2 regions of the Exiguobacterium sp. EF_C8 genome follow, and region 1 is predicted to be linked to the other one. Evidence: predicted binding sites of a transcription regulator. Region 1 holds the regulator's gene; the other holds the start of a gene.
The links. Region 1 encodes LexA, which represses DNA repair genes until DNA is damaged. Its sites were predicted from a motif close to CGAACATATGTTCG; they were not measured.

Region 1 (8,059 bases):
AGAGTCCGTGGTCAGAAGAAACGGCTTTCTCACCTGTGTTCATGAGCATGAAACAACCTGTTCCGTATGTGTTCTTTCCTTCACCTTCTTCAAAACACGTTTGACCAAAGAGTGCAGCTTGTTGGTCACCAGCGATCCCAGCGATTGGCACTTCGTAACCGAAGAAGTGATATGGTACTGTTTTGTCGTAGACTTCACTCGATTGACGAACTTCTGGTAACATTGATGCAGGAACACCGAGGATATCGAGCAACTCTTCATCCCATTTTTGCTCATAGATGTTGTACATCAATGTCCGTGAAGCGTTCGTGTAATCCGTGATATGCGTTTTTCCACCAGACAATTTCCAAACGAGCCACGTATCAATCGTACCGAAGAGTAATTCACCGTTCTCTGCTTGCTCACGTGCGCCTTCGACATTGTCGAGAATCCATTTGACTTTCGTACCAGAGAAGTAGGCATCAATCAAAAGTCCTGTTTTATCACGGAACTTCTGATTCAAACCTTGTTCTTTTAAGTCGTCACAGATACCAGACGTTTGACGTGATTGCCAAACGAGCGCGTGATAAACCGGTTTACCTGTTTCTTTGTTCCAGACCACTGTCGTTTCACGTTGGTTCGTGATTCCGATTCCGGCGATTTGCTCAGGTTTGATATCTGCTGTTCCGAGTGCTTCAGCCATAACAGCAAGAATCGAACCCCAGATTTCGTTTGCATCGTGCTCGACCCAGCCTGGTTGCGGGAAGTATTGCTTGAATTCCCGTTGTGCCGAGTTGACGATTTTCCCGTCGTGATCGAAGATGATCGCACGTGAGCTTGTCGTACCTTGGTCGAGTGCTAGGATATACTTGTTTTCCATTTCGAAATCCCCCTTGAGCGGTATGTGTTTGTGAAACGTGATCTTAGTAGATCAATTGATAGATGAACACGGCAAGCGCTCCGCCGATGATTGGACCAACAACTGGAATCCATGAGTAGCCCCAGTCAGATGACCCTTTATTCGGAATCGGTAAGATAGCATGTGCGATACGCGGTCCAAGGTCACGGGCCGGGTTGATGGCATATCCTGTTGTACCACCAAGTGATAGACCGATGACGACGACGAGTAAACCGACGATAAGTGGTTTTAAGCCGTCACCGAATGTCGTTAAACCGAGCGCCAAGATACCGAAGACGAGAACGAATGTCCCGATGATTTCAGAAATCAAGTTCGACGGCGTATGGCGAATCGCTGGACCTGTTGCGAACACACCGAGTTTTGCAGCTTGATCATCAGTCGCTTCAAAATGTTTCATGTAATGAAGCCAAACGAGAATGGCGCCGATGAAAGCTCCGACAAGTTGTCCGGCAATATAGACAGGAACGTCTGCCCACGGTAAATCAGAGTTTAAAGCAAGTGCAATTGTTAAAGCAGGGTTCAAGTGCGCTCCACTCTCAGCAGCGACGAATGCTCCTGTCATGACGGCAAGACCCCAAGCGAACGTGATGACAATCCATCCGCTGTTTTCGGACTTCGTCTTTCTCAAGACGACACCGGCGACGACACCATCCCCGAGCAGAATGAGGATCATCGTACCGATCATTTCCAATACAAAGTTATTCATGCAAAAACCCTCCCTTTGGATTAAAGCAAATAATGGTCTTTCTACTTTAAATTACTCCGATTTGATAACGTTTTCAATACATATAATTGAAATATAGGAATGGAAATTTTTTATTTTAATGTTTAAAGATACGAAAAATTGGATAAGAAAACACCTCTTTTGCCTGCAAGCAAGCAAAAGAGGTGTTAACGACGACGCTTTTTTCTTTTTTTAGGTCGAAACCAACTACTGGAATAATCTAGTAGGATATGAATTGTACTCGCCACCATGATACCAATGACAAAAGCGGGTAGGGAAGCGAACCAGGAATCAATGGTCTCTGACGCGATGACTTGAAAATACAAGCTGAGAAATAATAAGGGAATCACAAGTGCAGCACTATAAAGGAGTCGGATGACATCCCCAATGATCAATCCGTGTGACCAGATCGAGCGGTGGGGCATGATCTTCACATAAGGCATCCACAGGACTCGAAATGGTCCAAAGCGATAATACGGTTCTGACTTTAAATCGAGGTCAGGTGACAACCAAAGCGTACCGACAGCGATACCGATGGCAGTCGGTAACCAATCCGTTTGTTGCGTTGCGACCGAATACGCAACGTAACCCGTCAGTGCGACGGTATTGACGGTATCATGTACATTTCCTGAAGGCATGAAAAAAGACCAGTCGTAACTGGTCCCTCCGTCAATGAATCGTCCGATACACGCCGATTACCTTACCAAGAATGGAGACATTATCGAAATACATCGGATCCATCGAGTCATTTTCTGGTTGTAGACGTACCTGTTGATCTTCTAAGAAGAACCGTTTCACCGTCGCTTCGCTATCTTCGGTCATAGCTACGACGATTTCTCCGTTTTCTGCTGTGTTTTGTTGGCGTACGATGACGCGATCGCCGTCAAGAATACCTGCGTTAATCATTGATTCACCATCGATCGTCAACATGAAGACCGTTTCGTTTCCTACATAATGTGCAGGGAGCGGGAACTGTTCTTCGATGTTTTCAATCGCTGTAATCGGAAGACCAGCTGTGACTTTCCCGATGACGGGAACATGAACGATAGCTTCCGTGATTTCTTCAGGCTTATCAAGCAATATCTCAATCGCACGTGGTTTCGTCGGGTCACGGCGAATCATTCCCCGTTTCTCGAGTCGATCCAAATGACCGTGTACCGTCGAGCTAGACGCGAGTCCGACTGCTTCTCCGATTTCACGAACTGATGGTGGATACCCCTTCAGTTTCACTTCAGAGACGATGTAGTCGAGAATCTCTTGTTGGCGCTTAGACATTTTCCGCATACGAATTGCCACCTCTTTCTGGATTGAAGTTTGAAATGTAAGAATATATGTTTCTAAATTCACTATAACATAGAACAAATGAGCGTACAAACAATTGTTCGACATTTTGTGTTGACCGAACACGGGTTCTGTGTTTATTATGAATTATGCGAACAATTGTTCCGCGAACGTTTATTCTAACTCATTCATTTCATATTTGGAGGGATTCATGATGATTCATACGATTCGTACTCATGCTTTTTCTATTCTCTTCTATGCATTAAGTATTGCCTTCGTGATCTTTTTACTCACACCACGCCCAGATGAAAAGGTAGCACAATTGATGACGGCTTCCGTTACGGTCGATGAGAACGCTACAGTCGAACAAATTGCTGAAGTCTACAATGATGGTTCGATGTCAGATGAGGAATACGTCAACTGGTTGATCAAAAATAATGATGTTGAGACAAAACATGTCATCTCAAAAAGCAAAATCGTTGTACCAATCGCACAACAATGACAAAATGGAAAAGTTGTGAAAGAACGAACAGGGATGTGAGGTACGATGAAGGTCGTGATTTATTGTCGAGTATCGACCGAAAAAGAAGCACAAGATAGTTCGATTGAACGCCAACGGATGGAGCTTTCGAAGGTTGCGTCTCAAAAGGGGTTTGATGTCGTAGATATCGTCTCTGAAAAAGAGAGTGGATATGATGTTGATCGGGAAGGGATGCTAACAGTTCTTGATTATGTGACACGCGATACGGTAGATGCGGTCCTCGTAACGGATGATACACGGATTGGTCGAGGGAATGCAAAAATCGCTATTTTGCATACATTCAAAAAACATGGGGTCCGCTTGATGACGCTTGATTCAGATGGAGAATATCAACTTGCGGATGCAGAAGCGATGGTCCTTGAGATCGTCTCACTCGTGGAAGAATACCAACGGAAACTGCATAATGCAAAAATCGCCCGTGGCATGCGGCGAGCAGTCGAACAAGGTTTTCGCCCGGAACGAAATCTCAATCGCCAAGGAGAGAACGCAGGACGTAGTCGAAAAGACGTACCGATCGAAGAAATTGTACGTCTTCGAGAACTCGGATTGACGTTTTCTGATATCGCCATCACCTTGCGGGGGATGGGGCATGATATTTCAAAAGCAACGGTCAATCGTCGATATCTTGAATACCGCGAACTGACACCTAGCCCGGAATGAGAAGCAAGTAACCCGTCGACTGACGCGGTTAACTTGCTTTTTTTTATAAGCTCTTTTACAGTAAGAATACAATTGAACTACTCAAGTTTGAGTCATAAAGAAAGAGGGATTCCATGTTATCACAAGAACAATTAGATCGAATTAATGCATTAGCGAATAAATCAAAAGTTGAGCCGTTATCGGAAGCGGAAACGGCAGAGCAAAAAGAATTACGTGCAGCGTATCTCGCAGCATTCCGTGGATCGTTCAAAAACCAACTCATGGGTATGAAAATCGTCGATGAAGAGGGAACGGACGTAACACCTGAGAAATTGAAACAAGCACAAGAAGAAGAACGGAATAAACAATAATCGTTCGTTTCTTTTATAGAAGAAAGAGGTCTCGCGTCAAGCGGACCTCTTTTTTGTTTAGAGCGAGTATCTTTTTTGTTTAGAGTGAGTAGATGAGGAAACATTGTACGATAGCAATACATCTTAATAGCGATCTTTCATGGATTCATGCATCCTGTATGAGTCGATAGAACGGCTATAGATAGCGCATTCATTTTAATGTGACATACTATTTAGAAAAGTTGTATCACATTTAAGAGTGTGCTAAAATGAGTAGGAATTTGTGAAAAAGAGAGAGGATGATTGTTTTGACGAACATGACGACAGTAGAACAATTAGCAATTAATACGATTCGTACCTTATCGATTGATGCCGTACAAAAGGCGAACTCGGGTCACCCAGGTATGCCAATGGGAGCAGCGCCAATGGCATTCTCGCTTTGGGCGGATCATATGAACCACAACCCTAAAAATCCAGAATGGTTCAACCGCGACCGTTTTGTACTTTCAGCCGGACACGGTTCGATGCTTCTCTACTCACTCCTCCACCTATCGGGATACGATCTATCGATGGATGATCTTAAATCATTCCGTCAATGGGGATCAAAAACACCGGGTCATCCGGAATACCGTCACACGGCTGGTGTAGATGCAACAACGGGTCCACTTGGTCAAGGGATCGCGATGGCAGTTGGTATGGCAATGGCAGAACGTCATCTTGAAGCAAAATACAACCGTGACGATCTCAACGTCGTCGATCACTTCACATACGGAATTTGTGGAGATGGAGACTTGATGGAAGGTGTCTCAGCTGAAGCGGCTTCACTCGCAGGTCACCTTGGTCTTGGAAAATTAGTCGTATTGTATGATTCAAACGATATCTCACTTGATGGCGATCTCGACAAATCATTCTCTGAAAACGTCCAGAAGCGCTTCGAAGCGTATAACTGGCAAGTCATTCGCGTAGAAGACGGAACGGATATCGATTCCATTTCGAAAGCAATCGCGACGGCACAGGCAGAGACGACAAAACCAACATTGATCGAAGTCAAAACAGTCATCGGTTTCGGTTCACCGAACAAATCAGGGAAGTCGGCTTCTCACGGTGCACCACTTGGTGAAGCAGAAATCAAATTGACGAAAGCAAGCTACATTTGGGATCACGAAGAGTTCTACGTACCTGAAGAAGTCAAATCATTGTTTGACGAGCGAATCGTCCAACGTGGTGCTTCTGCAGAAGACGCATGGAACGAGACAATGAAACAATACGAAGCAGCGCACCCAGAATTGCATGCTGAACTCGTTCGCGCGATTGCAAACGAATTGCCAAGCAACTGGGAAGCAGACCTTCCGACATACGACTTGTCGTCGAAAAAAGCAACGCGTCAAACAAGCGGTGAAGTCTTGAATGGTCTCGCGAAGAACGTTCCGACATTGTTCGGTGGTTCAGCTGACCTTGCAGGATCAAACAACACGATGCTTAAAGGCGAAGCAGACTTCGATATCGATCCAAGCGGTCGCAACATCTGGTTCGGGGTACGTGAATTCGCAATGGCAGCAGCTGTCAACGGTATGGCACTTCACGGCGGCGTCATTCCTTACGGCGCGACATTCTTTGTCTTCTCGGATTACCTCCGTCCGGCGGTTCGTCTTGCTGCATTAATGGGACTTCCATCAATCTTCGTCTTGACGCACGACTCGATCGCTGTCGGTGAAGATGGTCCAACACACGAGCCAGTCGAACACTTGATGAGCTTCCGTGCAATGCCGAACGTCACGATCTACCGTCCAGCAGACGGAAAAGAGACGATCGCAGCATGGAAAACAGCAGTTCAAGCAAAAGATAAACCGACACTACTCGTCTTGACACGTCAAGGTCTTCCTGAACTTGAAGGTACGACGACAGAGGGTGCTGAAAAAGGTGGTTATGTCATCGCTGGTGACGTTACGAAAGCTGATACACTCTTGCTCGGTACTGGTTCAGAAGTTCACCTTCTTGTCGAAGCACAAAAAGAACTTGGTGAATCAGCAGCTGTCGTTTCACTTCCATCATGGGAAGTATTCGAAGCACAATCAGCAGAGTATAAAGAATCGGTTCTTCCAAAACACATCACGAAACGTGTAGCAATCGAAGCAGGGGCTTCACTCGGTTGGTACAAATATGTAGGAACAGAAGGACAAGTCATCGGAATCGATCGTTTCGGCGCATCTGCTCCTGGAGACTTCCTCTTGAAAGAATACGGCATGTCTGTTGAGAACGTTTTAGCGACTGTCAAGCAACTCGGATAATCATTTCCGGAAAAACGGGTCCGATCTTATGTCGGACTCGTTTTTCATCTATTATCATCTATGCAAACAATTGGAATTATAGTATAGTAAAAAGCGACGTTTTAAGTTAGAGGAGGAAGCAACTTGGCTACATGGATTTGGATTTTAATTGCCCTTCTTTGCTTGGTAGCAGGTGTCGCCCTTGGTTTCTATATCGCTCGTCGATACATGATGAACTACTTGGAGCAAAACCCACCAATCAACGAAGATATGATTAAGACATTGATGATGCAAATGGGTCAAAAGCCATCACAAAAGAAAGTCAACCAAGTGATGCGTTCAATGAGTGGTTCAATGAAATCACCTAAAAAATAAGCTGTACAAAAGGGGACCAAATGGTCTCCTTTTTATTTGCTATTTTTTAGAAAGAGAACTAATCTAAAATGTGAGACTATTTCAAATAATCATAGGATTTAAAAAAGGGGGGAGACTTGAATGGGAGTCTTCAGGAAACTCGGTTGGTTTTTCCGACGAGAATGGAAAGCGTATAGTCTTGGGGTCATCTGTTTGATTTTTGTGGCAGGGTTAGAACTTATTCCACCGAAGGTCATCGGAACGACAGTCAATGGTCTGAGTGAAGGAAGCTTGACGAAGAATGATTTGATTCGTCTAGCTGGTACATTGTTACTCATCGGGGTCGCGACGTATTTCATTCGTTATTTTTGGCGTTTTCACATTTTCGGTGCATCGATTCGCCTCGGGCGATTGTTACGCAGTCAACTGTATGGTCATTTTTCAGATTTGGATCAATCGTTCTATAAGAAATATCGCAGCGGAGATTTGATGGCACATGCGACAAACGACGTACAAGCTGTTTCGATGACAGCGGGGGCCGGCATTCTAACGCTCGTCGACTCGGTGACAATGGGGAGCTTTGTCATCATCACAATGGTCACGACGATCAGCTGGAAATTAACGCTCGTGTCACTTTTGCCAATGCCACTGATGGTCTATTTGACGTCACGCTACGGTAAGATGTTACATTCCCGTTTTCATGACGCGCAAGAAGCGTTCTCTGATTTGAACGATAAGGTCGCGGAGAGCATCAGTGGTGTCCGTGTCTTAAAAGCAACAGGGGAAGTCGAATCCGACGTGCAGACGTTTACCGATCTGTCTGATGACGTTGTTCAAAAGAATCGTCGTGTGGCGAAAATTGATGCACTGTTTGATCCGACGATTTTTGGATTAGTCGGTCTATCGTATATCATCGCGGTCGGCTATGGCGCCTACTTGTTACGACAAGGCGAAATCCGGATTGGGGATATCGTTTCCTTCACTACATATCTTGGTTTATTGACG
Region 2 (8,059 bases), 800 kb from region 1:
TCTGCCGGTGCCCTCGTTTCACCCGAACGTTGTGTGATTCCGGAGATCGACCAACGCGACAATCGACGTCTTCGCTTGCCTGGTCTTGCCCTGCTGAAAGACGCGGTCGTCTGTGTGCATTACGAGACGTGGGGCGAAGCCGCCCACCTCGTGCAATCCTTTACGGAAGAAGGCACGAGCCGTGCCTTCGGACTTGCCGACGCAAGCGGGATCTATCTGTGCGATCAGTACTTGATCGAAACAGAAGGAACCGATCCCGTGGTGTTATCGCGGAGTCCCGTCAGATGACGGCGATTGTCCCTGCCGTCAAAGGCATCATCATTCACGAGCAACGTCTCCTGATCGTCCGCCGGGCTGTCGCTGACTTCGGCGGCGGAACATGGGAATGTCCAGGTGGAAAGATCGACTTCGGTGAACTGCCGCTCGACAGCCTTGTTCGCGAGATAAAAGAAGAGACACAGTTGACGGTTACGCCAGAACGTCTACTCTATGCCTCTAGCTTCCTAACGCATCCCGATCGGCAAATCATTTTGTTGATGTACGTCTGCTCGACGAACCAGACGAGCGTTCAGTTATCCGCAGAACACGACGCTTATCTCTGGGCGGACGAAGAAATGATCCGTCAGTTGATTGCGCCAAATATTTTGGCTGATTTTGAGCGATATGATGTCTGGTCTCTCCTTAGTTGACCGTAATATACTGCCTTGTCCAACGCTCTCGTCAGACAAGGCAGTATTTTTTTCATTACCGGACAGTTGTCGTGTTTTTAAAGTAATGAACAGGGAATCCCTTAAATATATCTATCGTATACATTATTAAGGGGGAATCTTTCATGGACCGTCAAGCCGAAAAACGAAAAAGTAAGATGCCGTTCTTCATCATTCTTGTCATTGCCATCTTTGTCATCGTTGCTGCTGCATTGATCATTTATGTCACGTCTGAACCAAAAGAAGAGACACAAGCACTTATGACACATCTTGCGACTGTCCTTCCGATTTACGTGAACTAGATTCACAAGACCTTTACACAAGTCGTACAACGCCTTCATACATGTTGAGCTATCTCCTCCCGATAGGAATACGGGAGGAGATGTTTTATGCCAAAGAAAAAACGATTACTGGCACAACAATTAAATGGATGGCTGATTCCGATCGTCGCCATCGGACTGATCGTGATCAGTGGTCTGAGTGTTTACGCGTCGTACCAACAATCCGTCGCAGCGACTGAGGAACGGCTGATGCGCGAATTAACGATGTTTGACGTGAACGTCCGGGCAACGTTTCTCGCATATCCGAATGACGCAACAGACCGTACGCGTGCCATTAAACGATTGCAACAGCAACAGCGAACCGACTTATCACGTGATGACTACACGACTCGCTTTCAGAGCCTGAACACGAGTGAGGCGTTCCGACCGTTGACACTCGACCCAGCAAAACGGAAACAACTACTACAGCATTTAAAAACAGCTCGTACATATGCCTTTTCAAATCAAGACCAGTTTCTTGTCGCGATGACGATTCCGGAACTTGATGACGTCATCTTGCTGACGACCGATCGCGATAAATTAATCGCTCCTGCTCGAGATTTAGCTTGGACACTCATCTGGGTGAGCGTGATCACACTTGTCAGCATCAGCCTCTTGATCCGCTGGCGAATTCAACGACAACTAGCACCGTTATCGAAACTCGCTCTACAGATTGAAGAAGCCCATGCGAAGCGATCGTATCGTCCGTTAACACTTAAGACGACGACCTTTGAGTTACAACAGCTCACGTTTCAATACAATCAATTGATGCAACAGATTGGGGATTTGACGGTCGAGATGCAACAAGCCAGTCAGGAACTTGAATCCGTCCAGCCCCACTTTTCATCGCATTTATCCGCGATGGATGAATCGGTGCATGCCGTCGATGAAGTCGCCGGTTCCTTACTTGCGCAATCGACGCAGATGAATCAGACGATCATCGCCTCCACACGTTTGGCTGCCCAAGGACACGATGCGTTAAGCGAAATGCAAACGACACTTCTGAACAGCCAACGTGCCGTAACTCGTTTTCAACAGACTGTTCAGACGAATCACACGACACTTGGGACATTACAACAAGAAAGCTACTTGCTGAAGGAACAATCCGCGACGACAGAGCAAATCTTGCAACAGACCTCACATCTACAGCAGCAGATGGAGACCTCAATTTCCCACATCCAGCGTGTCGCTGAAGAGACGCGCCGCCTATCGCTAAATGCGCTGATCGAGGCAACTCGTGCCGGCGAAGCCGGTCGTGGCTTCACGGTCGTGGCCAAGGAAGTCGAAAGACTAGCGATCGATATCCGGACGAGTACGGGCCACATCCGTCAGGTCAATCAGACGTGGACGACAGGGCTCAATCAAGTCGAACAAGCGCTCTCGCAGATGACGGAACGGTTTCTCTCGACGTCACAACAGCTTGAGACGGCAACGGAGCACTTGCAACAGATGCTGACTGAAGCGACGACGATCGAGACGACACTGGGGACCGTTGAACACCAACGTCAAATCGTCGCAGAAGTCCAGTCGAATATGCAACAGCATCTACAATCTGTCCAAAAGTTGATGTCAGAGCTCTCGTCCTACAGCCAGGTGCTCGGGGATCAAATGCAACACCACGTCATTCAGCAAACGGAATTGAAGACACATAGCGCGGTACTCGAGTCACGGATCAGTTCGTTGCAACAGACCGTTCGCTCGAGCGAATCGTCGTCTTAACAAAAAGAGCACCTGCCATTCCTGGCAAGCGCTCTTTTCCTCTGTTCTCAGCCGATATAACGTGCTTCCTTTTTATCGATGATATTGCGAATCCGGTTCTCCGTCACCTGATACTGCTCCGCCAGTTGACGAATCGTCTTCCCTTTTTCATATTGGGCGCGAATCGCTCGAATCTGGAATGATGACAGTGTCACATGTTGTTCTAATAAGAGATCAAACTCACCAAGTAGTTCGGTATACTGCTGATCAAATGAAGGCAACACGTCCAAGTTCGATAACTGATCGTCAGCTCGTTTACCGTTGCGTCGAACGAGTCGCGCTTCCGTGACGTCAACCGTCAGAAAAGCTTGCGCAACGAGTAGACCAACCTGCACTCGTTCTCCTCGCCCCCGTTGATAGAGCGTGACTTTCCGATATCCTTCTCGATTGAGCCGCGGTCGAAGCAAGACACCTTTTCGGCGTTGTCGGACGCCGCGACACGTCACGATTGTCCGATCAAGCGACCTTACGCGACCAAGTGACGAGACTTCATATATACCTACATAGCCGATGACGGCCTTCCATTGCTCTTGCATAGTTGTCCTCCTTCAGACAAGGACACGACGGGACTTCATACCTGAATTATACCAAATTACGAACAAACGTTCTAGTGATGTCACTCATCGGAATGTGCTATTCTTAGCAGAAAAAGGAAATGAGGTTCGTCCATGAAATTTGTTTTGTTACTTGGTCCCCAAGCAGTCGGAAAGATGACGATTGGTCAGGAAATCGAACGGTTGACGGAGATGAAAGTCTTCCATAACCACCAGACGATCGACTTGTTATTGCCTTATTTTGATTTCTCTGAACCCGCCCATCACCGCTTAAAAGATACGATTCGGCGCGAGATGTTCAAGGAAATGGCGAACAGTTCGCTCGAAGGTGTCCTGTTTACATTCCTCTGTCTATTTGGCGTCGAAGGTGGTGGTCTCGAGTTCATCGAAGAAACGGTTGAGTTGTTCGAACAAGCAGGTGCTGACGTCTATATCGTTGAACTGGATGCGCCGGTCGCGACCCGTCTGCACCGGAACACGACCGAAAACCGATTGACGCACAAAGTAACGAAGCGTGACCTCGCCGCTTCTGAACAAGACTTACGCGAGACGGCGGACGGATACCGGACACGCTCGCTACCAGGCGAATTGCCGGACGTCAATTATCTCTTTCTTGATACGGAACAGTTAAGTGCGCGTGAAAGCGCTGAAGCGATTTGCGACCATTTCAACTGGTCGAAAACAACGGTCTAATCACAAATAAGCCCCGTTCTGCTCAGCAGACGGGGCTCTAATGATGAAGTTCGCGTGCATATCGATTCGCCTGCAACTGAAATCCGTTCCGACGCCAGACCGTGTCACTGCCCGCTTCACTATAGACACGCTTCAGTAATAACGTCCGTGCGAGATAAGGCAAAATCGATGTCAAAGCTTCCGTGATGTACCCGTGCTGATCGTCTTCATCATTTGACGTATATCGCAGGCTTCCGATTGAATCATCCCATGTAAAAATAATCGTTCCAACGATCGTTTTCTCACGTATCGCATGCAACGTCCACTTACAACCCGATTCTTCATCCGTTGCTTCAACAAATAATCGTGACGTTTTAAAATCCGGATGCCGTCCTTGCATTCAGCTCTCCTCCTCGACCTCAAACGTTGCTGTCGCGTAAGCCTCTCCATTAATCAAAATCGTCAATGTGTGTGTACCAGGATAATGGACACGCGTCGTCATGTTCCGAAACGATTGGCGTCTTTCGACTTGTAAGACACCTTTAACTTCCCGCTCCCGCAGTTGAAACACCTTCCGACTCGTTCTGCGTTGTTTGACGTAATCGATCGCGTACTCCAAGCGTAAACGTTGTGGAACTGAACTCGTCACAGTGAACGAGAAATCAAGCTCTCCACCAATCGTAACCGGCGAGACGACTAAATTTGTAATCTCGACCTCCCCTTGCGTAACGTGTCCGAATAACTGTAAGACTTCTGGATTTCCGCGTTTGAGTAACGTCCGGGAGGCGTGGCGCAAAATCCAGTCCGTGTTCGGATCTGTTCCTAAGTGACGTTCGATCCGCTCAATCAGATATTCCGGATGTGTCTTTGAAATATCGTTCAAGTGATTGGCGACACTTTTTCGGACGTAGAGTGACGGATCCTGTAGTAACGCGTCAAGAACCGGTAACGCCGGTCGCGGATCAGCAATCAGACTCGGAATCGCTTGTCCCCATGGCAGACGCGGTCGTGTCCCTTCCGACGCTAAGCGCCGAACATGTTCATCGTCTGATGTTGCCCACATGAGTGCTTGCTCGAGATAACGCTCTTGATCAGCGAGTAGAAAACGCCGGACAGCGAACTCAGACGTCGAATACGGCGTCAATTTAACGAGTGTCTCTAACGCAAGCTTCCAGTCAACGAGTGTTGCTGTCCGTTCGACATACTCGGGAAAAACGATCCCTGGTAATCCAGTAAACTGCGGTGCGAGTCGTTCCAGCTCCCCGATCGAGTCCGGAAACGGTGGCAGGACGGATTCTAGTGTCTCCGCAACACGACGGACGCGTTGTTTAAACGCAAGCTCTTCCCAGTCCTCCCGTTCGACTCGTCTGCGAAAATCTGATACATCGACCGCTTCTCCTAAGCCATCGAGCCAACTCGGTGAAAACACATCTTTAATCAAACTCATCCTACATCCAGTCCTCTCTTTGTACGCTCCAGTTTGAGCAATGTTTCCTTGCGTGCAAGTCCCCCGGCGTATCCACCTAAATCCCCATTCGTTCGAATGACCCGATGACATGGAATGATGATTGCTAGTTGATTTGTTCCGTTGGCTCGTGCGACAGCGCGAACAGCGGTTGGTTGACCAATTCGGATGGCCAGTTCCTGATACGAGATCGTCTCGCCACTCGGAATCCGTTCAAGTTCTTCCCAGACGCGGCGTTGAAAGGGCGTTCCGTACCGCATCAGTGGCGTCTGAAACAAGACCGGTTCTCCTTTGAAGTAACGACGGAGCTCCCCTTCAATCTGTTCAAAGATGGGTGACTCCCCAGGCACGATGACGGCACGCGCTTTTTGACGCAATTGTTCAATTTCCCGCTCAAGTCCCCGTCGATCGACGAATTCAAGGAGATGCAAGTGTTGTTCATCAGCAATCGCAAGCATCGAACCGAGTGGTGTATCGAGCCATTTCGCGCGCAAGACCTGTCCGTCAAAACGTGACGGTGCTTCCCCGAGCATCCGTGCTGACGCTTCACGAAAACCGCTGCTTGATTCATAGCCTCCTACTAACTGTCCTTCGATGACCGGCTTCCCAGTCCGAATCTCTTTCATCGCTAACCCCATCCGCCGTGCCCGAGCATAGGCAACGAACGTCATCCCGAATCGTTTCTTGAACTGGCGCCGTGCTGTTGATTCGTCCAAACCAAGTGCTCGGAAATCGGCTTCTTTAAACCGTTTATCTGGTTCCGCCTCGACTGCTTCGATCAAGCGTTGAATCGTACCGTGATCGCCGGGATAAGCGAGCGGATGACACCGTCTGCACGGTCGATAAGAGGCAAGCAATGCCTCTTGCGCCGTCTCGAAAAACTCACAGTTCTCCTCCTTCGGTTTTCGCGCTGGACACGTCGGACGGCAAAAAATACCGGTCGTCTTGACCCCGACAAAAAACGTTCCTTCGTACGTCGCGTCTCGTCGAACGAGTGCTTCATAATACGTGTGGTGTTCCATCGCTTTCCCCTCCTTTGTCTCTAGTATAACGGCTTGTCCAGTTACGATGTCGCCGAAAATCAGGCATTGATATGTTTAAGATTCAGTTAAGAATTCTCCTCCTGTTTTCGAAAGGGACGACGTTCATACTACATGCTATACTCAACGGAAAGTAGGGTTTTCATGTTAGATTTCTTTAAAAGAAACACTTCACGGAATCGGTGATCTTCGGATTTCAATCAAAGAAGGAGCACAAGGCATCCAACTGATTTGCTCGAATGCGATTGAAACGATCTATACGCTAGAGGAACTAAACGCGTGATTGACGCCGTTCGGAACGTCTGACGCATCGCGTTCTTCCGGCGGTTCCGGTATCGGTCTGTCGATTGTTCAACAAATCATGGCGCGCCATCACGGAAGTGTCCAGCTCACTTCAGCAGACAACCGCTTTTCCGTCACGTGTCGTTTTCCGCGTCATTCGTAAGTCAGCATCCGATGCTCTCGTCGGGTACTTTTTTGGGCTAGGTTGTTACTTCTTAGACACTTCTTTGAAATTGGAATTCGATACACTAAAGACTGTTAGAAATTAGTTGTCGTTTTAAAGGAGTTGTTCGTGTCTTATGAAATCCTCGTCTCGTTCGATTACATATATGCCAGGGCTTGACGGCTTACGCGCTTTCGCTGTCCTGTCTGTCATTCTCTACCACTTATCTGTTTCATTCTTCTCTGGTGGTTTCCTCGGTGTTGATCTCTTTTTCGTCCTATCCGGTTACCTGATTACTGGTCTTTTGTTACGCGAGTGGCAAACGACCGGGCGCCTCGATTTGAAACGGTTTTGGATTCATCGTTTCCGTCGTTTGTTCCCAGCTCTATTCGTCATGCTGTTACTCGTTCTCGGATATGTAACCGTCTTTGAACGCGAGCTATTGCATACAGTTCGTCAAGATAGTGCCTTTGCGCTTATTTACGGAACGAACTGGTGGTATATCTTCCATGACGTTTCGTATTTCGAGTCGTTCGGGAAACCGTCACCGATTCAAAACCTTTGGTCGCTCGCGATCGAAGAACAGTTCTACCTGCTATTCCCGATCCTACTTTGGTTCGGCATGAAAAATCGTCGCCTGTTCCTTCAATTGATTGGTGTCGCGATCGGCGCATCCGTGCTCGCGATGGCGATTCAATTCACACCGGGTGAGGATCCGAGTCGTGTCTACTACGGTACCGATACACGATTATTCGCCTTATTGATCGGGAGCTTGCTCGCGTTCGCGTGGCAACCGACCCGCTTTAAGATTGATATCCCAAAACGTGGTGTTCGATTGTTGAATCAAACAGGTGCTGTCACGTTGCCACTCTTACTTTTACTGATGGTTGTCACGAGTGAGTTCGGAAGCTTTTTATACCGCGGTGGCTTTTTCATCGTTTCGCTCCTTGCCGCCCTATTGATTGCTACGATCGCCCATCCGGCGTCGATTTGGAGTCGTTGGTTTGCGCATCCATCACTTATTGCGATCGGCAAACGGTCGTACGGCTTATATCTATGGCATTTTCCCGTCATCACGTTGCTGACACCGGTCGAGCA

Region 2: a site for LexA is predicted at 3,381-3,394, ahead of ACY2IG_RS01960 (NUMOD4 domain-containing protein). Genes of this name have one in related genera too.

The regions. Positions count from the first base shown of each region.
Region 1 is NZ_CM143264.1:1,142,419-1,150,477, forward strand. It holds gene glpK (glycerol kinase GlpK) at 1-859, opposite strand, end outside; gene ACY2IG_RS05890 (MIP/aquaporin family protein) at 903-1,604, opposite strand; gene ACY2IG_RS05895 (metal-binding protein) at 1,790-2,260, opposite strand; gene lexA (transcriptional repressor LexA) at 2,292-2,906, opposite strand; gene yneA (cell division suppressor protein YneA) at 3,118-3,405, shown strand; gene ACY2IG_RS05910 (YneB family resolvase-like protein) at 3,451-4,104, shown strand; gene ACY2IG_RS05915 (DUF896 domain-containing protein) at 4,218-4,454, shown strand; gene tkt (transketolase) at 4,751-6,721, shown strand; gene ACY2IG_RS05925 (YneF family protein) at 6,845-7,075, shown strand; gene ACY2IG_RS05930 (ABC transporter transmembrane domain-containing protein) at 7,196-8,059, shown strand, end outside.
Region 2 is NZ_CM143264.1:345,937-353,995, reverse strand. It holds gene ACY2IG_RS01980 (Type 1 glutamine amidotransferase-like domain-containing protein) at 1-288, shown strand, start outside; gene ACY2IG_RS01975 (NUDIX hydrolase) at 285-689, shown strand; gene ACY2IG_RS01970 (hypothetical protein) at 833-1,009, shown strand; gene ACY2IG_RS01965 (methyl-accepting chemotaxis protein) at 1,097-2,746, shown strand; gene ACY2IG_RS01960 (NUMOD4 domain-containing protein) at 2,794-3,321, opposite strand; gene ACY2IG_RS01955 (AAA family ATPase) at 3,454-4,032, shown strand; gene ACY2IG_RS01950 (GNAT family N-acetyltransferase) at 4,070-4,411, opposite strand; gene ACY2IG_RS01945 (DNA alkylation repair protein) at 4,412-5,458, opposite strand; gene ACY2IG_RS01940 (bifunctional transcriptional activator/DNA repair enzyme AdaA) at 5,455-6,498, opposite strand; gene ACY2IG_RS01935 (ATP-binding protein) at 6,800-6,961, shown strand; gene ACY2IG_RS01930 (acyltransferase family protein) at 7,098-8,059, shown strand, end outside.